DNA from 3 places in the Bradyrhizobium sp. HKCCYLS3070 genome. Region 3 is predicted to be linked to each of the others. Evidence: predicted binding sites of a transcription regulator. Region 3 holds the regulator's gene; each other region holds the start of a gene.
What was found. The regulator LexA, encoded in region 3, represses DNA repair genes until DNA is damaged. The targets are predictions, from matches to a motif close to TGTTCNNNNTGTGTTCNG.

Region 1: the regulator LexA is predicted to act here: its motif matches at 2,780-2,797, upstream of ACQR03_RS31930 (helicase-related protein).
Region 2: the regulator LexA is predicted to act here: its motif matches at 4,248-4,265, upstream of ACQR03_RS07050 (DUF3072 domain-containing protein).

The regions. Positions count from the first base shown of each region.
Region 1 covers NZ_JBNPTI010000020.1:25,283-31,855, reverse strand. The annotation lists gene ACQR03_RS31945 (T6SS phospholipase effector Tle1-like catalytic domain-containing protein) at 1-340, opposite strand, end outside; gene rpmB (50S ribosomal protein L28) at 684-992, opposite strand; gene ACQR03_RS31935 (DUF3108 domain-containing protein) at 1,608-2,384, shown strand; gene ACQR03_RS31930 (helicase-related protein) at 2,939-6,508, shown strand; gene ACQR03_RS31925 (RNA-binding S4 domain-containing protein) at 6,531-6,573, shown strand, end outside.
Region 2 covers NZ_JBNPTI010000001.1:1,509,864-1,516,436, forward strand. The annotation lists gene ACQR03_RS07030 (HWE histidine kinase domain-containing protein) at 1-205, shown strand, start outside; gene ACQR03_RS07035 (FdhF/YdeP family oxidoreductase) at 220-2,502, opposite strand; gene ACQR03_RS07040 (type 1 glutamine amidotransferase domain-containing protein) at 2,788-3,348, opposite strand; gene ACQR03_RS07045 (hypothetical protein) at 3,338-3,871, shown strand; gene ACQR03_RS07050 (DUF3072 domain-containing protein) at 4,312-4,503, shown strand; gene ACQR03_RS07055 (hypothetical protein) at 4,634-4,921, shown strand; gene ACQR03_RS07060 (glycoside hydrolase family 3 N-terminal domain-containing protein) at 4,936-6,303, opposite strand; gene ACQR03_RS07065 (DUF4153 domain-containing protein) at 6,518-6,573, shown strand, end outside.
Region 3 covers NZ_JBNPTI010000001.1:1,684,885-1,691,457, reverse strand. The annotation lists gene ACQR03_RS07860 (ComEC/Rec2 family competence protein) at 1-511, shown strand, start outside; gene ACQR03_RS07855 (hypothetical protein) at 905-1,345, opposite strand; gene lexA (transcriptional repressor LexA) at 1,621-2,319, opposite strand; gene ACQR03_RS07845 (molybdopterin molybdotransferase MoeA) at 2,525-3,736, opposite strand; gene ACQR03_RS07840 (alpha/beta fold hydrolase) at 3,868-4,569, opposite strand; gene ACQR03_RS07835 (hypothetical protein) at 4,568-4,831, shown strand; gene ACQR03_RS07830 (hypothetical protein) at 4,858-5,502, opposite strand; gene ACQR03_RS07825 (HAD family hydrolase) at 5,685-6,314, opposite strand; gene ACQR03_RS07820 (alpha-hydroxy acid oxidase) at 6,360-6,573, opposite strand, start outside.

The DNA of each region.
Region 1 (6,573 bases), on a different contig from region 3:
GCCCGGCGAGCACGCGCACGGTGTAGGCGCCCCGCGAGAAGCCGAACAGGAAGATGCGATCGCCGTCCTGGTACTGCGTGGCCAGGAAAGAGTAGGCGTTGATGACGTTGTCGTCGAGGCCGTAGCCCGTCGCGAGCCCCAGCACCATGTTGAAATTGGCCTTGAAGCGATGCCAGCTGTCGGGCTGCGTCAACGTGCCGACGCCGGGATCGTAGAACACGACCTGATGCGGTGTCGTCTTGTCGGTCTTGCGCAGGCACCGATAAAGCTTGAGCACGTTCGAGATGTTCTCGCTGATCTCGTTGCCGGTGCCGTCGCAGCAGATGACAATATTCTTCATGGCAAAGGAATGTCCGCAATAATGCTACCGCAACGAGTGTAGAGCATCCGGCTGGTGTTGGGGAGGTCGGTTCCCTATGGCACTTCGTCTGGGTCGCTGTTGCGCGCGGCGCGGCGGACATCGCGAAGTGACTGCGGGGCGCCGTTGTACGAACGGATGATCACCCGACCAGTCCTGCCGCCCCACGCCTGCTGCCCGTGTCCAGAGTTGTCAGTTGGTCACGGCATCCGCAAGCAAAACGGCCGGATCTCTCGACCCGGCCGTTTCGACATCTCGTTCAGCTTGAAGCCGCGCCCGTGACGCGTCCGGCTTCTGCATCAATCCTGAATTTCGGCTTGCTCTCTCAGCTCGCCTTGGCGACCGGGGCAGCGTCCGCCGCCTTCTTCTCGATGGCGCGCTTCAGCTCCAGCGCGCGCGGCGACAGGGTCGCGGCGTTGGCCTTGAGCAGATAGGCATCGAGGCCGCCATTGTGGTCGACGCTCTTGAGCGCGTTGGTGGAGACGCGCAGGCGCACGTTGCGGCCGAGTGCATCCGAGATGAAGGTCACGTTGCACAGGTTCGGCAGGAAGCGCCGCTTGGTCTTGATGTTGGAGTGGCTGACCTTGTGGCCAACCTGGGGACCCTTGGCCGTCAGTTCACAGCGCCGCGACATGGCAATAAATCCTCTCTCATCCCCGCACCCTTCGTCCGCCTGTGTCGGCGGGCCGCGGGGGTCCAAAACTCGTCCAGCTCGTCTCTGGGAGATGCGGTCGTATAGGGGGGATGCGGCTTTTCGTCAAGGTTTTGAAGGCCGCAGCGAATAGAGGGAGCCGGGCCGGCGAACCCGAAGGGCGCGACCCGTGCATCCTCCTGGTCGGGCCGAAATCGCCAACCAGCAGAAAAGCAGGCGTATAATCAATAGTATAGCCGATAGTTTAGACCATATAAAGGGCGCATTCGGACGTGATGGATGGATATCCCGCGAACAGTCCGAAATGCCGGAATGGCGGCATGCTGGCGCGGTCGGAGGTTCGCGGCTCGGTTCCGGCAGAGCTGCGGATGACGGTCTGAGTGCTGTTCAGCTGCAAAGCGCTGGACAAACCGCCATTGTCGGACGGTTCGCGTTGTTTGAAGGCGTTTTTGGCTTAAGTAGCAAGGATGGCGCGTCGGATCGGTCCGGCGCTCAGGCAGGCGGATCGGTAGGATCATTCGTCACGTGACCATCATCTCGGTTCCCTCATTTCTCTGCTGTCGCCTGGCCGCGGCCGGGGCAGCGCTCTGCCTGTTGTTGCTGGCGCAAAACGCCCAGGCGCAGGCTCGGTTGGACGCTCAATACGAGGCTTCCCTGGCTGGCATCCCCGTCGGCAAGGGTACCTGGGCGGTCGAGATCGGGGATGATCAGTATGGTGCCGCGGCTCAGGGCGGCACCGCCGGCCTGCTCAAGAGCTTCTCGCAAGGATCAGGCACCGGCTCGGTGCAGGGGCGCGTCGTCAACGGCGCCCTGGTCGGCCAGAGCTACCAGGCCTCGACCACGACGGGAAAGAAATCCGAGCAGATCCGCATCAATCTGCAGAACGGTACTGTGAAGGACTTCGCCATCGAGCCGGCGCCTCCGGTCGATCCCGACCGCATTCCGGTGACGGATGCCCACAAGCGTGGCGTGCTCGATCCGATGACGGCCTCTCTGGTGCGCGTGCCGGGCAACGGCGAGCTGCTGTCGCCGGACTCGTGCCGCGGCGCTGCGCCCGTGTTCGACGGCCGCATGCGCTACGAGCTCAAGCTCGACTACAAGCGCATGGAGAACGTCAAGGCAGACAAGGGTTATCGTGGCCCGGCCCTGGTCTGCGCGATCTACTTCACGCCAGTCGCGGGCTACATCCCGGACCGGCCGGTCATCAAATATCTGGCTCAGGCCCGCAACATGGAGATCTTCTTCGTGCCGATCGCCGGCACCCGTGTGCTGGTGCCGTTCAAGATGGTGATCCCGACCCCGCTGGGGACCGCGATGCTGGAAGCGACGTCGTTCATCACCCAGGCGGCGCCGCACGTCGCCAAGACCCAGTAGTGCGTCGTTTCGCTGCTCCTCCACATCGGAATCTCGTCGTTGCGGCGCAGCCCCGTCAGCGGCCGTGGCGTGAAGGCCTGACGGCATGCCGTCCGCTGTCGCTTGAATCCGATGGAGATTCGGGGTTCGCGCTGCATGATCTCCGGACTGACGGGCTCATGAGCTCCGATTTGTCGGGACCCCCTATCGATACTGTCTGCTGCGCGTGAATCCGTTTGACTCTTCCCTGATTCTGATTCGACTCGGGATGCGCTGAACGCGCGCCAGTTCCATCGCGAAAGCGTTGCTTGTGGAGCCCGCGAAAACTTGATCTAGTGCTGGCTTGATGGCAGAGCGCGAGATGTTGCGGTGAACGAAGCCGGAAAGCCGACGGAGTCAGCGATTCCTTCGCGATTCGTTCTCAAGGCGTTCCGAAGCTTAAGCTGCGTCACTATATGCGTCACAATGTGAGACAGGGGTCAGCATCGCAGCCTCTCCAGACACACGATTATTCCGCATCCGTCGCGCGTGAACGGCGCGCTTCCAACGCCGGCTTCGAGACCCACATTTAACGAATGGCTTTTTCGTCCTCTTCGGCTGCCTCGCCTTTCGAGCGCACGTCCGACCGCGCTCCCGGAAGCGGCGTCACCGCCGTGCTCGGCCCCACCAACACCGGCAAGACGCATCTGGCGATCGAGCGCATGCTCGCGCATTCCTCCGGCATCATCGGACTGCCGCTGCGGCTGCTCGCGCGTGAGGTCTACAACAAGATCGCCGATCGCGTCGGCAGCGAGGCCGTCGCGCTGATCACCGGCGAGGAGAAGATCAAGCCGAAAAATCCGCGCTACTGGGTGTCGACCGTCGAAGCGATGCCCAGGGATCTCGACGTGTCGTTCCTGGCCGTCGACGAGATCCAGATCGCGTCCGATCTCGAGCGCGGCCACGTCTTCACCGACCGCATCCTCAATCGCCGCGGTCGCGACGAGACGCTGCTGCTGGGTGCTGCGACGATGCGTCCCATCATCGAGCGTCTGCTGCCGGGCGCGTCGATGGTGACGCGGCCACGATTGTCGCAACTCGAATTCGCCGGTGATCGCAAGATCACGCGACAGCCGCGCCGGACCGCCATCGTGGCGTTCTCGGCCGACGAGGTCTACGCCATCGCCGAGCTGATCCGCCGCCAGCATGGCGGCGCCGCTGTCGTGCTGGGATCGCTGTCGCCGCGAACCCGCAACGCGCAGGTGGCGATGTTCCAGAACGGTGACGTCGACTATCTCGTCGCCACCGATGCGGTCGGCATGGGGCTCAACCTCGACGTCGATCACGTCGCCTTCGCGTCCGACCGCAAATATGACGGCTATCAGTTCCGCCGGCTCACGCCGTCGGAATTTGCCCAGATCGCCGGCCGTGCCGGACGCGCGACGCGCAATGGCACGTTCGGCACCACCGGACGTTGTGCGCCATTCGAGCCCGAGCTGGTCAATGCGCTCCAGAACCATGCCTTCGATACCGTGAAGGTGCTGCAATGGCGCAACTCCCGGCTTGATTTCGCGTCCTTGAGCGCGCTTCAGGTCTCGCTGGCGGTCGCGCCGGCGCATGAGGCGCTGACGCGCGCGCCGATTGCGGAGGACCTGCGCGTGCTCGATCACGCCGCGCGCGATGCCGAGGTGCGCGACATCGCTCACGGCGCGGCCGCGGTCGAGCGTCTGTGGGAAACCTGCCAGATTCCCGACTATCGCAGGCTGTCGCCGGCCGCCCATGCGGAGCTGGTGACCACCGTGTTCGGCTTCCTGATGCAGAAGGGGCGTATTCCGGACGCCTGGTACGCGGCCCAGGTCGATCAGGCCGACCGCGTCGATGGCGACATCGATACGCTGTCGGGGCGGATTGCACAGATCCGTACCTGGACCTTCGTGGCCAACCGGCCCGACTGGCTGCGCGACCCTGATTATTGGCAGGGGATTACCCGCGAACTCGAAAATAAATTGTCAGACGCCCTTCATGAACGGCTCACGGAGCGTTTCGTTGATCGTCGTACCAGTGTATTGATGCGGCGCCTGCGGGAGAACAGTGTTTTGAATACGGAAATCGGCAAGACCGGCGAAGTGATCGTTGAAGGGCACGCGATCGGCCGCCTGGATGGATTCACCTTCGCGCCCGACGCCGCCGAAGCCGGCTCGGAGGCCAAGGCCTTGCAGGCTGCTGCCCAGAAGGCGCTGGCCGGCGAGATCGAGGCGCGCGCCGAGAAGCTGTCCAGCGCGCCCGACGAGCACATCGTGCTCACCGCCGACGGCACGGTGCGCTGGACCGGCGACGCGGTCGCCAAGCTGGTCGCGGCCGACGACGCGCTGCATCCGCGCCTGCGCATCATCGCCGACGAGCGGCTGACCGGTGCTGCGCGCGACAAGGTCCAGGCGCGGCTCGATCTGTGGCTGAAGACGCATATCGAGAAGCTGCTCGGCCCGCTGTTCGAGTTGTCCAAGGCCGAGGACATCACCGGCATCGGCCGCGGCATCGCGTTCCAGCTGGTGGAGGCGCTCGGCGTCATCGAGCGCGCCAAGATCGCCGCCGAGATGAAGGATCTGGACCAGCCGTCGCGCGCCACCTTGCGCAAGTACGGCGTCCGCTTCGGTGCCTACCACATCTACGTCCCGGCGCTGCTCAAGCCCGCCGCGCGCGCGCTCGCTGCGCTGCTGTGGGCCGAGAAGCAGGGCAATGTCGACATGTCCGCCCTGACCGGCGCGCAGCATCTGGCGAGCTCGGGCCGGACCTCGTTCCCGGTCGACAAGGCGCTGCCGCGCGATGCCTATCGCGTGCTCGGCTACAAGCAGGCGGGCGAGCGCGCCGTGCGCGTCGACATCCTGGAGCGGCTGGCCGACCTGATTCGTCCCGCCCTGGCCTGGCGCGACAATGCACCGGGCGAAAAGCCGGCCGGCGCCTTCGACGGCCGTGGCTTCGTGGTGACGCAGGCGATGACCTCGCTCACCGGCTCGGCCGGCGAGGACTTCGCCTCGATCCTGCGCGCGCTCGGCTATCGCATGGAGAAGCGCCCGCCGCTGCCGCCCAAGCCGATTGAGAAGCCCGTCGAGGCTGCTGCCGTCGCGGAGGCTGCCGCTGCGGAAGCCGCTCCGGCTGAGCCGGCAGATGCGCAGGCCGTGCCGGGCGGGGACCTCGCAGTTGTCGCCGGCGAGCCGGCCGACGAGCAGGTTCCCACCGTCGCGGAGGCCGCCGTCGCTCCGGTGACCGAGCAGGCCGTCGCCGTGCCCGCGGTGGTTGGTGAGGAGCAGGCGGAAACCGCGTCGGTGTCGGCCCTGGCATCGCTGCCAACCGTCGATTTCGTCACGCCGGATGTGGCGGACGAGGCGTCCGGGGCCGAGACGGCCGCCGAAAGCGGCGTCGCCGAGGCGGAAACCGCCGTCGCTGCGGATGCGCCGCAGCCCGAAGCCGCCGAGGCCGTCGCGAACGAGGCAACGAGCATCGGCGACGCTTCGGCTGAAGCTGCCGCGGCGGAAACTGCTGCTGGATCGACCGCTACCGAGGCTTCTCCCGCCGAGGCCGCGCCTGCTGCCGAGCCCGTCCTGGTCGAGGTCTGGCGGCCGGGCGGGCGCTCGGAGGAGCGCCGGCCGCGCCACGACCATCATCATCGCGGCCGGCCCAACCGTCCGCAGCATGAGCGCGGGCAGGCTGCCGGCGGCGGTCAGGCACCGGCCGGGACCGCTCCGGCCGAGGGCGGCGAGGCGCGTGAGCGCCATCACCGCGGCCATGGCCGGCGCGACCGGATGAAGGAGTTCGGCAAGGACTTCCGCAAGGGCCCGCCGGAGGCTGGTGCGGCTCCACCAGCCGAGGGCGCATCGGCTCCGGCGCGCGAGGATCGCGGGCCGCGCCGCGATCATGATGCCAAGGGGCGCGACCAGAACCGTGATCGCAACAAGGGTGGCAAGTTCGGCGGTGACCGCGAGGGGCGCGGCGGCCGCGACTTCGGCAAGGGGGGGCGCGACAAGCGCGACAGCGGCCCGGCGCTGCGGCCCTACGCATCGAGCAGCGGCGGCGGCCGGGATCGCGACCGTCCGGTCGATCCCAATTCGCCGTTCGCCAAGCTCGCCGCGCTCAAGGAGCAACTCGCGGGGAACAACCGCAAGGACTGAGCGGCAAGATCGGTTGGCAAGATTGGTTGGAAGGACAACGCCGACGTCCGACACCCCGTCAGAGC
Region 2 (6,573 bases), 180 kb from region 3:
GCCGACCTCGCGCGGCTTCGGCACGCGCAGCCTGATGGCCAGTGTGGAAAGCCAGCTCGGTGGGCGCGCCTCGTTCGACTGGCGTCCCGAGGGATTGGTGTGCCGGCTGGTCGTCCCGCTCCGCCCCGGCGCGACCCCGCCGGAGATCACGAGCCCTTGCGCAACGGCGGCGCCGGGCGACGCACGACAACGGGCTGCTGGCTGACCGCTCCGGATAGCTCAGGCCATGTCGCGCGAGATCCGGACCGGGATCGACTTGGCGGCGGGCACCTTGCTCCCTTCCGCGTAGTGCCATAGCGGAATCAATCCGTTGCATTCGGGGTAGTAGGCCGCAACGCTGTAGCGCGGAATGTCGAACGCCACTGCCTGGAGCCCGCCCAGCGAGCGCTCCACGCCGTCATCGGCCTCGGTCGAGAGCCGAACCGGCTCGCCCTGCTTGATGCCCAGATCAGCCATGTCGCTCGCGTTCATGAAGACGATCTGACGGCCACCGGTGACGCCGCGAAACCGGTCGTCCTCGTTGTAGATGGTGGTGTTGAACTGGCCGTCGGCGCGCAAGGTCATCAGCTGGTAAACGCCATTGCCTTCCTCCGGCGGATTGAGCGCCGCCTTGGGCACGGTGAAGTTCGCCTTGCCGGTCGGCGTCTTCCATTTGCGTTCGCGGGCACCAAGCGGCCGCGGAAAGCCGCCGGGCTCAAACAGGCGCTTGTTGAAGTCTTTGAACTGCTCGGGATAGGTCCGCTCGATCGCGTCTCTGACGCGCGCGTAGTCGCCCACCCAGGCATCCCAATCGACGCGCGGATTTGGCTTCAGGGTGGCCTTGGCGAGACCGGCGACAATGGCTGGTTCCGACAACAGGGTCTCTGCGACGGGTTGGCGCTGCCCGCGCGAGCCGTGAATGCAGGTGGTGGAGTCCTCCATCGAGACCGCCTGATCTCCGCCTGCCTGCCGGTCGATTTCGATGCGGCCGAGGCACGGCAGCAGATAGGTCACCTCGCCTGGGACGATGTGGCTGCGATTGAGCTTGGTTGCGATCTGCACCGACAGCCGCAGCTTCGACCACGCCGGCTCCATCAGCGAGCGTTCAGGGACGGCGCGCAGGAAGTTACCGCCGAGACTGACGAAGCCCTTGACGTCCCCCTTGATGATGCCTTGGCAGGCATCGACCGTGCTGAGACCGTCCCAACGCGGCGGCTCGAACGAATAGAGCTCGGCAAGCTTGTCGAGCGGCACCAACTTGGTCTTCTCGGAGATGCCGACGGTGCGTTGCCCCTGAACGTTGGAATGGCCACGAACCGGCGAGATGCCGGCCCCCGGCTTTCCGATGTTGCCGCGTAACAGCAGCAGGTTGACAATCATCTTCGCGGTTTCGACGCCATGCCGATGCTGGGTTATTCCCATCCCATAATTGGCGATCACGGCGTGCGAGCCTGCGTAGACCTTGGCAGCCTCCAGAATGGCGCCGCGCGTGAGGCCGGAGGAGCGTTCGATATCGCTCCACGACGCCTGCCGGCAGCAGGTTGCGAAAGCTTCGAAGCCGGACGTGTGCCGCTCGATGAAGGCGACATCGAGCACGGGCGGGCTCTTGGTCGCGACCGCGGCATCATCCGCCTCGATCACGGCCTTGCACAATCCGAGTAGTGCCGCACCATCGCCGCCAATGCGCAGCTGATGATACTGCGTGCTGATCCGCGTTCCCCCCGTCAGCACCATTTGAATGGGATTTTGCGGATTGGTGAAGCGCTCCAGCCCACGCTCCCGCAGCGGATTGAACGTGATGATGGGCACGCCGCGTTGTGCCGCCTTCTGCAACGGATGCAGCATGCGCGGCGAGTTGGTGGTCGTGTTCTGGCCGAAGAAGAAGAAGCAATCCGCCTTGTCGAAATCCTCAAGGAGCACCGTACCGACGGGGACGCCAATCACCTCCGGCAGAGCAACTGATGTGGATTCGTGGCACATGTTGGAGCTGTCGGGAAAATTGTTGGTGCCGTACATGCGGCCGAAAAGCTGATACATGTAGCTCGTCTCGAGCGAGGCCCGGCCCGACGTGTACATGACGACCGAGCGTGGATCGAGCCTGTTCAACTCCGCCCCGATGTCGCGAAGGGCCTCGTCCCAGCTCACGGCAACATAGCGATCCGCCGCAGCGTCATAGCGCATCGGATGAGCAAGACGCCCCTGCTCTTCGAGCTGATGATCCGACCAGGATCGCAATTCTGTCAGACTGTGCCGAGCAAAGAACTCCGGTCCGACTGTCTTGCCGGTGATTTCCCACGCGGTCGCCTTGGCGCCATTCTCGCAGAATTCGAACGGGTGCGGCTTTGCCGGCTTGGCCCAGGAGCAGCTGACGCACATGAAGCCGCCTGGCTTGTTCTGTTTCAACAGGATCTCGCTGCCAAGCAGGGTCACCTCCTCCTGCGTCAGGATGCTGGCGACCGCGTGCACCGAACCCCATCCGCCGGCCGGAGCCCTGTAGTCCTGGATTTTTGCTTTCTCGCTCACGACGCTCTCCGCGGCCTGTTCAAAAGCGGCAAACCCGGGATGAGCAGCGAAGTTCCGATTCCTCACTGAACGTTGCGAGGCTATCGTCGAAGTCCCGCGGGCGAAGGTCCGCGCTAGGAATTGGGAACGACCCGGCCCGCCGCGAGTCATTTCCATGCCTCTGGCGGCGTTCCCCCATCTCGCTGGAGGCACTCCGTGTGGACTGCGGCCCAGCGTTCGACCCCTCGGGCGCTGGGCCCGTCCCACTGAGGTAGCCGGGTTTTCTCCCGGCTTCCGATCTCAGCATCAAGCCGCGCTGCGCTTGAGATGGCGGCCTTCCTTGACCTCTTCGATGATCTTGGCGCTGAAGGCTTCCAGATCTCCGGGATTGCGCGAAGTGATCACGCCCTGATCGACCACGACCTCCGCGTCCTGCCAATGCGCGCCGGCATTGGCAACGTCCGTCTTGATCGATTTGTAGGACGTCATCTTTCGCCCCTTGGCAATTCCGGTCTCGATCAGGAGCCACGGCGCATGACAGACCGCCGCAACGATCTTCTTGGCTTCAAAGATCTCCTTGATGAACCGCAGCGCCTTCGGCTCGAGCCGCAGCAGATCCGGATTGATCTGACCGCCCGGCAGCACGACGGCGTCGTAGTCCGAAGCAGACGCCTGGTCCAACGTCTTGTCGACCTTGACGGTCCGTCCCCAGTCCTTCTCATCCCAGCCCTTGATCTCGCCCGGCGCGAGCGAGATGATCTCGACGGTCGCGCCCGCCTGCTTGAGCCGATCGCGCGGCACTTCGAGCTCGGATTGCTCGAACCCGTTGGTTGCGAGGATCGCGATCTTCTTTCCCTTGATATCCATTGGACTCTCCTGGCCATTCGACACCGCCGGCAACCTCGCGCTGGTCTCCATGTTCCGCCTGGCAGGCCGGGCGGATCGTCACAACTGGTCGATCGAGTCAGCGCTCGCCTGGGTGGAACCAGCCTGCCTATGGCGCCGTTTGTTTGGACGTCCCTGCCTTGAATGGATGGGCGGCGTCGAGCGGCACGGCATCGCTGCATCGGCGGATCGCAATCTGGAGGCGCTCGTGCCCTACGCATTGTTTGAGAATGACGAACAGATGACCCGCCCGTTTCGCACCGAGCGCGAGGTCTGGGAGGCCGCGGAACAGGCCGATCTCATCACGCTCGGCACGCATGGCGAGAAAATCCTCGACAACAATTTCGAGATCAAATCATGCGAGGCCACACCGGAAGAGCTTACCGCCGCGCCGCCGGACATCGTATTGCCCGAAGCTCACACGCCCGATGCTGATCGAGGGAGCCGGACTACCGACCAATCTTTCTCCTCACCGGCCAAATTGAAGATGCGGACGTCCTCATGACCCGGCGCAGGTTGGCCTTTGCGGCTCAGGTGATCGTCGGCCATGTCGGTTCCAGGCCTGATCATCGGACTACGGACGAGCGGCGGATCACTCGGCCTTACCGCCAGCGTCTCATGCGCGCCGGGCGCCGCGCTGCTTGCGAGGCAGTCGGCTCGCTTCCTCCAGCTTGAGCCGCTCTCGCTGTTGCCGCAGCCGGTCAAGCGTCTCCAGCATGTGGTGCAAAAGCACTTCGGCGGCCGCCGTCGAGGCCCGAGCTCGCCGTAGCTGCACGATTTCACGGCGCTGCCGCCCGACCCGGAGACGCATACGGTCGATTTCGGCTCGAACCACACATAGATCGCGCATGAAGCACCCGAGCAAGAGTAGGATCGCGCAATAGAACAAAATAGGAACACTTTGCAAGCTTTCCCGTTGAAGCCGGGCAACAACGGGAGATCCCCATGGCCGAACAGCTGCAGAAAGATCCCGAGGACTGGGTGTCCGGAGCCGATCCGATGACGGATACCCAAGCTTCCTACTTGAGAACGCTCAGCGAGCAGGCTGGCCGATCCGATCCCACGCGAGCGGAGATGACGAAGGCTGAAGCGTTCGAACTGATTGATGAGATGAGACGCGCCGCAGGGTTGGATTGAACCGGCATATTCGACTCACCAGGACGATGGGTCGGCAGATCGGTATTCCAATGTTGGCGATGCCGGTCCGAAGCTGTCGCGAATCAGAAATCGGTCGTTTAGTCTCCGCGGCATTTCGCGGGAGTCCACCATGGTTGCGGACAGTGACAGCAAGGTTGCCTGGCATCGCGCCCAGCTCAAAAAGAATCGCGCGACCTTGAAACAGATCGAGACGGCGCGGTTCACGGTGGGCGAGAGCGCCGATGCGAAGGCGCTTGAACAGACCAAGCGGCAGGTTGCGGAACTCCAGGTCAAGATCCGCGAATCCGAGCACCTCATCGCTCAGCACGACAAGCAGACGCGACGCCCGCTGGCGACCGACCTGCGAAGCCTCTCGAATGTCGCTTGGCGCAACTGGACCGGCAATGGCCCGCGCTGAGGGCTCGCTGCCATTCAGTCCACGATCTTCTGATGCACGCCTCCAGGCTGTTGCATAACCGTAGACACATTCGACGGCTGTGATTTGCCAACCGTCGGCGCCCAGCGCTTCAGTCGCTCATCGCTCCTGCTGATTGCATCGAGGTCGATGCGTCCTTCCGCCAGAGCCTCCTTGGCGCAGGCGAGCGCGCGGTGGAACTGGGTGCCGTCATAGGCCACCAGCAACAGATCGGCGCCGCCGTTGAGAGCCTCCACGACAGCTTTGCAGAGATCGCGGCCGTAGATCGCCCCCATCACGATATCATCCGTCACGATCACGCCCGGATAGTTCCAGCGGCCGCGAATGAGTCCCTCGAGCACGGCTTTGGAATGTGAGGCAGGCCGCTCTGGATCGATCGCATCGACCGTCACGTGACCGACCATCATTGCCGCGTGCGAGCCCTGCAGCACCTGTCGGAACGGCCGCCAATCCGACCGTTCCAAGACATCTGCCGGCGTGCCGAGCTGTGCCGAGAAATGATGCGTATCGGCTGCGACGCGCCCCAGACCAGGGAAATGCTTGACGGCCGCGCGGACACCGCTTGCTTCCAGGCCACGGACGTAACCGAGCGCAATGTCGCCAACCACCGCGGGATCGTTGGAGATCGCGCGGCGGCCGATCAAGGTGTGAAAGTCCAGTCGGTTGCGTGTCCAGCTCGGGCGAAGGTCGACGACCGGAGCCAAATTGAAGGTGATGCCGGCAGCCGCGAGAGCCTCACCCTGGGCGCGCCCCATCGCGAACGCATCCTGCGCGCGCCGCGAGGCCGGCAGATCGGCCAGCGTTGCGAGGCCGGGCATGTTCGGCAGGGTCGGAGACAGGTGTGCGACGGCGCCTCCCTCCTGATCCGCCGCAACCAGCAGAGGCGGCAGCCCGGCACTCCGGCGCGCGTCCTGCAATCGCGCCATCTCGGCGCGCAGCTGAGGCTCGGTCCGGCCGCGGATGTTGTGGTGTGTCACATAGACGCCCGCGATCAACCCCTGCCGGGCCAACGCGGCTGCGTCATCGACGGCCGTGTAACCGACGATGAAATGCCGGCCGAGCAGATGCGCCACGTCGGGGGGCGTCCGGAACGTCTCGTACTTGCGCCAGGCAAACATGAACTGCGTCGACGTCAGCATGATCAGCGGAACGCACCATGCTACGACCAGAGCGCGTCCGGCGGGCCCCCGCCGCCACCGACCGCCGAGCATCAGCAGCAGCGGAACGGCAAGCCCGATGAGGAGCAGGGCTGCGTGGCCGCTGCCCCGCAGCCGAACCAGATAGGGCTCGTTGCTGTTCAGCGTGACGAAAATGAAGAGCAGAGCAAGGATCCAGAGAACCGCGGTCCTGATACGTCCGAGCATGTGTGCAGCCGATCATCCGAGGGGAAAGACGGCCATTGCCGTAACAATCACGTTTTCCCTGCGCCAGATGTGGAATCGCGTCTGCACGAAATCTGCAAACAAATCCTGAAATGCTGCAGATCCCCTCGTGAGCTGCTGCATGGGCAGGCGTCATGCTTGGCTCATCGGCTTGTGCCTCCCGGCCCGAACGATGACCCAAACCAAGGATTCTTCCATGACGACTCTCGCCGAGCCGACGGCTGCGCCCGTCGCGCCCGATTCGATGTGGCT
Region 3 (6,573 bases):
TGGGCGCGCGGTGGCGGTGCGCGGCCGTGACGGGCGTCTGCATGCGATGCGCATCGGCAAGGATGTGTTCGCCACCAAGGAGTGGCTCGCGGCCGACGCCGATGCCCGGCTGCCGGCGGATTCATCGCTCACCGATGGCGTCTCCTGCGACGAGGCGGGCTGCGTGGTCGCAATGGCCGACGGCCGATTCGCCGCCCTGACCCTGCGCGCCGAGGCGCTCGCCGATGATTGCGCCCGTGCCGCGCTCATCGTCACCGCGCGCGCCGCGCCGTCATCCTGCGCGGCGGCCGTCATCGATCGCGAGCGGTTGCGGCAGCAGGGCGCCTTGATGCTGGTGCAGCGGGGCAGGAGCTTCGCCGTCACGCCGGCGCGCGCCGGCGGCACTGACCGCCCATGGTGGCCGGCGCCCGCCGAGGCCGGCGAGTTCGACACGACGCTGACGCCGCGCGCGCCGGCCGTGCGGCCTCAGGACGCGACGCCGCCGGAGACGGAGCAGGGCGAAGAAGACTGAGTGCCGGGCAGCTCGAACGTGCCGAGATGATACTCGGTGTCGCCAGGTCCATGTTGCCAAGTCCATCGAACAGCGAGGGGCTTTCGGCCAGCGTGAACGCAGCGCGCGGATAGCGTTGCCAGATGGCGATGTCGTCAGCCGTGGCTGTCAGCCATCCGAACACAAGCATATTGCAGCCGGGCTCGGTGATCCCGGCGGCCTTGTTCCAATCGATCTTGTTGACCACGGCGGCAGGCTCCCCCGGCACATCATGCCGGCCGAGGGATGTCGTTCCTATCCGATGCGATGCCGGGGCGTGAGGTTCGCCCGAGAGGACTTTGCGCTTGCAGAACCCAAATCTCCCACGGTCGAAAGCTCGCTCACGACCGAGAGAAATGCCGATGCGGAGACCCCTCAGGTGATGCTGATGCGGCGAATCGGTGTGGCCTGCGAAGGCGGCACGTCCTCGGCGATGTCCGGGCGTCGCTCCGCCGGCTGCTTGCTGACCGGCAATTGCAGCACGGTGACGCGCTGGCCCTCGCAGAGCTGGGTCACCAGCACGTGGCGGCCATCGGCGAATTCGATCGCGTCGTGATGGCGATCGGGAATGTGAGTCTCGATGCTGTTGAACTTTGCGACGCGCTCGCGGATCGTCCGGGTCCAGAGCCAGCGGCTGTCGTAGCGGACGTCCTCGGCGAAGGCCAACTCGGTGCCGGGCAGCATGCAGACTGCGACGGTCGGCTCGCTCTCCAGCGCGAAGCCGCGGGTGGCGGTGCCACGGAAGGTCATCGAGATCAACGTCTCGCCGACCTTGGCGGGACGGGACGCAACCGCATGGAGGCTGTAGTCACACATCGGATCGCTCCTCGTTGAGAGATAGCCGACCCACGCTCCCCCCGGACAGGCGCAGGCCTCTATCAGAGTGGACATCGATGGTGATGTTAGCGCGCGCTTCGCGGCAATTCTGCGCTGATCTGCATCGCGTGTGCCCGCGGCCGATCACAAGCGTTTGAGCATGCCGCGCTGCACATCATGAGGTGCATTCGCGCGTGACGTATTTTGCTGGGCAGCCTCCAGCTCGGCGGCGAAAGCGCGTGCGCCCGCCGCCGATCGACCGATCCCATTCGCGATCAGTACTTGCGGTACAGCCCGACCAGCTTGCCTTGGATCTTCACCCGGTTCGGCGGCAGGATGCGTACCTCGTAGGCGGTGTTGGCTGGCTCCAGCGCGATCGATGCGCCGCGGCGGCGGAAGCGCTTCAACGTCGCTTCCTCATCGTCGATCAGCGCCACCACGATGTCGCCGGTGTCGGCGGTCTCGTTGCGCTGGATCAGCGCCATGTCGCCGTCGAGGATGCCGGCATCGACCATGGAGTCGCCGCGTACCTCGAGCGCGTAGTGATCGCCGTTACCGAGCATGTCGGCAGGCACGCTGATGGTGTGGCTGCGGGTCTGCAGCGCCTCGATCGGGGTACCGGCGGCGATGCGGCCCATCACCGGCACTGCGACGGGGCGCTCGCCATCGTCCAGCGCGGGAGTGCTGGTGCGCACCTTGCCGAGATTGCCCTCGATCACCGATGGGGTGAAGCCGCGGCGGTTGTTGGCGGCCTGTGACAGCTCGGGCAGCTTGATCACCTCGATCGCGCGGGCGCGGTTGGGCAGCCGGCGGATGAAGCCGCGCTCCTCGAGCGCCGTGATCAGGCGATGAATGCCGGACTTCGAGCGCAGATCGAGCGCATCCTTCATCTCGTCGAAGGACGGCGGCACGCCGGCTTCCTTGAGCCGCTCGTTGATGAACCGCAGAAGTTCGTACTGTTTGCGCGTCAGCATCTCGACCTGGTCCCCGGTTTGTTGTCGTCCGAGTCCAGGAGCTGCGCCTCGCGCACAAACCGGCTGAGAGCGCCCTGGAGTCGGACCGTCATCGCGTCGCCCGCAACATACTAAAAACAAATCATGAACGGACACTATATGTTCGATGTGTGTTCCGCAATCCTAAAAATATGATGAACAGACCGGGCTTTACCGGGGAAGCGGCTCAGTTCGGCAGGCGCAGGATCTCGCACGGGCTGCCCGCAGGCGCCTTCGGCGCAAACGCCGGCCGGATCACCACCGCCTGCGAGAGCGCGAGATTGCCGAGCAGCGACGAATCCTGCTGGCTCACCGGGGTGGCGACCAGCGTGCCGTCGGCGCGCTCTTCGAGCCGCGCCCGCAGATAGTCCTCGCGCGAATCGTTCGGCCCGAGCTCGCGGCCGAGCAGGGCGGTCTCGCGCGGCATCACGGCCTCGTCGCGGCCGAGCAGCCGCCGAATCAGCGGCACCAGGAACAGGATGGCGCAGACATAGGACGACACCGGATTGCCGGGCAGTCCGATCACCCTGATGTCGCCGAGCCGTCCGTGCATCATCGGCTTGCCCGGCCGCATCGCGATCTTCCAGAACGCCATCTCGACGCCCTCGGCTTCGAGCGCCTGCTTGACCAGGTCGTGATCGCCGACCGAGGCGCCGCCGGTCGTGATCAAGATGTCGGCCTTGGCCTCGCGGGCCCGGCGGATGCCGGCGATCGTCGCCTCCATCGTATCCGCGGCGATGCCGAGATCGATCGGGGTCCCGCCCTCGTTGCGCACCAGCGCCCGCAAGGCGTAGCCGTTGGAATAGACGATCTGGCCCGGGCCGGGCGTCGAGCCCGGCATCACCAGCTCGTCGCCGGTGGCGAGCAGCGCCACCTTCGGCCGGCGCCGCACCGGCAGCGCCGGATGATTCATGCTGGCCGCCAGCGACAGGTCGCGGTCGCTGAGCCGGCGCCCGGACTTCAGCAGCACCATGCCCTGGTGAAAGTCGACGCCCGCCGGCCGGATATGCCGGCCCTTGATCGCGGCCTCGGTGATCACGACGTGGCCATCTTCGGCGATCGTGTCCTCCTGGATCACCACCGCGTCCGCGCCCTCCGGGACAACGCCACCGGTGAAGATCCGCGCCGCCTCGCCGGGTCCAACCACGCGATCGAACGGCCGCCCCGCCGCGACCTCGCCGATGACCTTCAGCCGCGCCTTGGCCTGGGCGGCGTCCACGGCGCGCACGGCATAGCCGTCCATCGCCGACATTGCCTCGGGCGGCTGCGTCCGCAGCGCCGCGAGGTCCCGCGCCAGGATGCGGTGAAACGCTTCGTCCAGCCCGACCTGCTCCTCGGCCAGCGGTTCGGCGCCGGCGAGCACGGCGGACAACGCATCAGACACCGGCATCAGGGCCATGAGAGTTCCTTCGGACGGAGACGGCAGATCGAATGAATCGCCTTCTAACCGAACGCGCACGGCGCGGCCAAGGGCCTAGGCCGCTCCCTGCGTTCTGACCGTCTGCTGTGGGCCGTTTCCGGGCCGCTGCCTCACGATCGCGCGAGAAAGTCCGCAATCAACCGCATGACCTCCTGCGGACGTTCCAGGCTCGGCAGGTGCGCCGTTCCGGCCAGCTCATGTCCTGACCCGTTCGGCATTGTTGCGGCGAGCAGCCTGCTTCGCTGCTGGATGTGAGGAAAGTCCAAGTCCCCCCGGATGACGAGCGATGGCGCGACGATCTCCGCGAGGCGTGGGAAGGCTGGTGCCACATCGAGAGTCGCGCCGGTTGGCGGCGCGCGGAGTGCGGCGGCGTTCTTCTTCAGGAACGTCTCGCGCGGCTCGCCGGAGATGCGTCCCTCGCGCTGCAAGGGACCGTCGACCCACAGATGCGCCTTGATAGCGCTGACCCGATCCCAATCCTGTGCGGCCTCGGCAGCGGCCAACGACGCCGTTAGCGCCTTGATCTCCGGTGGATAGATCGGCTCCGGCGCGCCGCTGATCGAAGGTGCGATCAGCACCAGCGATGCCATACGTGACGGATGGCGAAGCGCGAAGTCGAGCGCGATGCGGCCTCCTTGCGAGCAGGCAATCAGCGTCGCCGGCCGCGCCGGCGCGAGCGCGTCGACGACGGCGAGCAGGTCCTCGACCGGAGAATGAGCTTCCTCATAGGCGACCGTCTCACCAAATCCGCGCCGGTCATAGGCGATCGTCATATGCGTTGCCGCGACGCCCTCGATCTGCACGCGCCACATGGACGAGCATTGGACCGTGGACCAGCCGATCTACGATCCCAGCACGATCGACTGCCCGGTTCTCGTGCTCGCGACGGAATGGGATGTGGATGTCCGCTTCGGGATGGCGCACGACCTGTTCGTTCGCCTCGTGAGCGCGCCATACAAGCGCCTGGTCGAGATCGGGCAGGGCACGCACATGATCCTGATGGAGCGGAATCGACGGCAGGCGTTCGACGTGGTGATCGGATTTCTCAACGAGCGCGTCGTGCCGGCGCGTTGATCGTCGCGCGGACGACCTGCACCGCGTCAGAGCGGATGCCGAATCCAGACATTCGGCTCGACATAGGCGGCACGGTCGTGCTCGACCGACGCGAGCACGGGCACGAGAGCACCGGGGACCTCGATCTCGCCCGAGCTGTCGAAGGTCACGCCGGTCCATTGCGACCAATCGGCGAGCGTGCCGACGATGGTCATCGAGCACGGCGCGATCTTGACGATCTCGCCGCCGATGCCGATGCGCTTAGGCGCCGGCTCGTCTGCGGCCAGCGGATGTGGCGGGAGACGGGCCGGATGGCGCCGTTGCCGGCGGTCGCATTTAGGATTCGCTTTTTCGGAAAAAGCTGCTATGCTGATTTGGTCCCGTGCTCGACAGGAGGGGCGCTTCGCGATCGTCACGGACGTGGAGCGCGGGATGCGGTGGCCGCGACGTGTCGCAGCGTGCCCTGATGGCGCGCGGACGAACGGCATGGCGCGGACGTGAAGTCGCGTGGTCCTGGCATCCCGAAGCTGATGCCAAGCCGAAGGGTGCTGATGATCCCGTCGGCGACGGTGGCCAACAAGCCGGGCACCGGGGAGATCGCGTATAAGCGTGAAGACCATCGCGCAGGGAATGCCGGATGTCGGCTGGACCTGTGGTGACTGCCGCCTGCTTTTTTTCTGCAGGCGGGCCATGGGTTGCGGCCTGCAGCCCGGCATTCCCTGCGCCCTCCGATTGGAGGAGGGTGAAATGAGAGCAGCAAAGCTCGGGCACATCGTGTCGCGAGAACAATTTTGCACGAGTGGGCACCGTCATTGCGAGCGCAGCCTTTCAGAACGTCACGCCGCTGGCCATGACGCACCCTTGCGCGACGCGATCAGATCCCGAGCGCCTCCAGCGCCGCGGCGATGTCGGCCGTCGAGCGCACCAGCACCGCCTGCAGCCCGCTCGTTCGCGCGCCGTCGATGTTTTCAGCGAGATCGTCGAAGAAAACGATCCGCTCGGCCGGCGCGCCGATCGCCCGCACCACGTGATCATACGCCTCGGCATCCGGCTTTCGCAGGCCGATCGACGACGACAGGAAGATCTCGCGAAAGTGACCAAGCAGGTCGGCATAGCGCGGCGAGAAGTGATCGATGTGCGGCTGGTTGGTGTTGGAGAAGGCATAGAGCGGCAGTCTCGAAGTCGCGCGTGCGAGCAGCGGGGCGATGCCCGGCATCGGGCCGACGAAGATCGCGTTCCAGCCCTCGAGAAACTGCGCGTCGGTGATGTCGATGCCGAGCTGCCGGCGCAGGTTGGCGAAGAACGCGGCATCGGAGACGGTGCCGCGCTCGTGCCCGTGATAGATCTCGTCGCGCACGAAGCGCGCGGCGATGCGCTCCGGCGGACAGCCGGCATGCGCTGCCCAGCGCGAGACCACCTGGACGAAATCGATGTCGATGACGACGCGGCCGAGGTCGAACAGCAGCGCGTCGGCGACGCCGGGGCGGAGAGCGGAGGCGGGCATGGGGCGGGTCGACGATGCCTTGCGTGGGACGGAAGCGGCGCCTCCTCAATACCGGTAGGGCTCGATGTCGACCAGCGGAAACGCGCTGACCACGCTCGGCAGGTTGGTGGCGGCCGCCGGATGCAGATAGGACGCGTTCAGCTCCGCGAACGAGGTGACGCCGAGCAGGCCGAGCGCGCGGATGACCTCGTCCTCCAGCAGCTCGAGCATGCGCAGGATGCCGTCCTCGCCGGCCGCGGCGAGCGCCCAGCATTGCAGC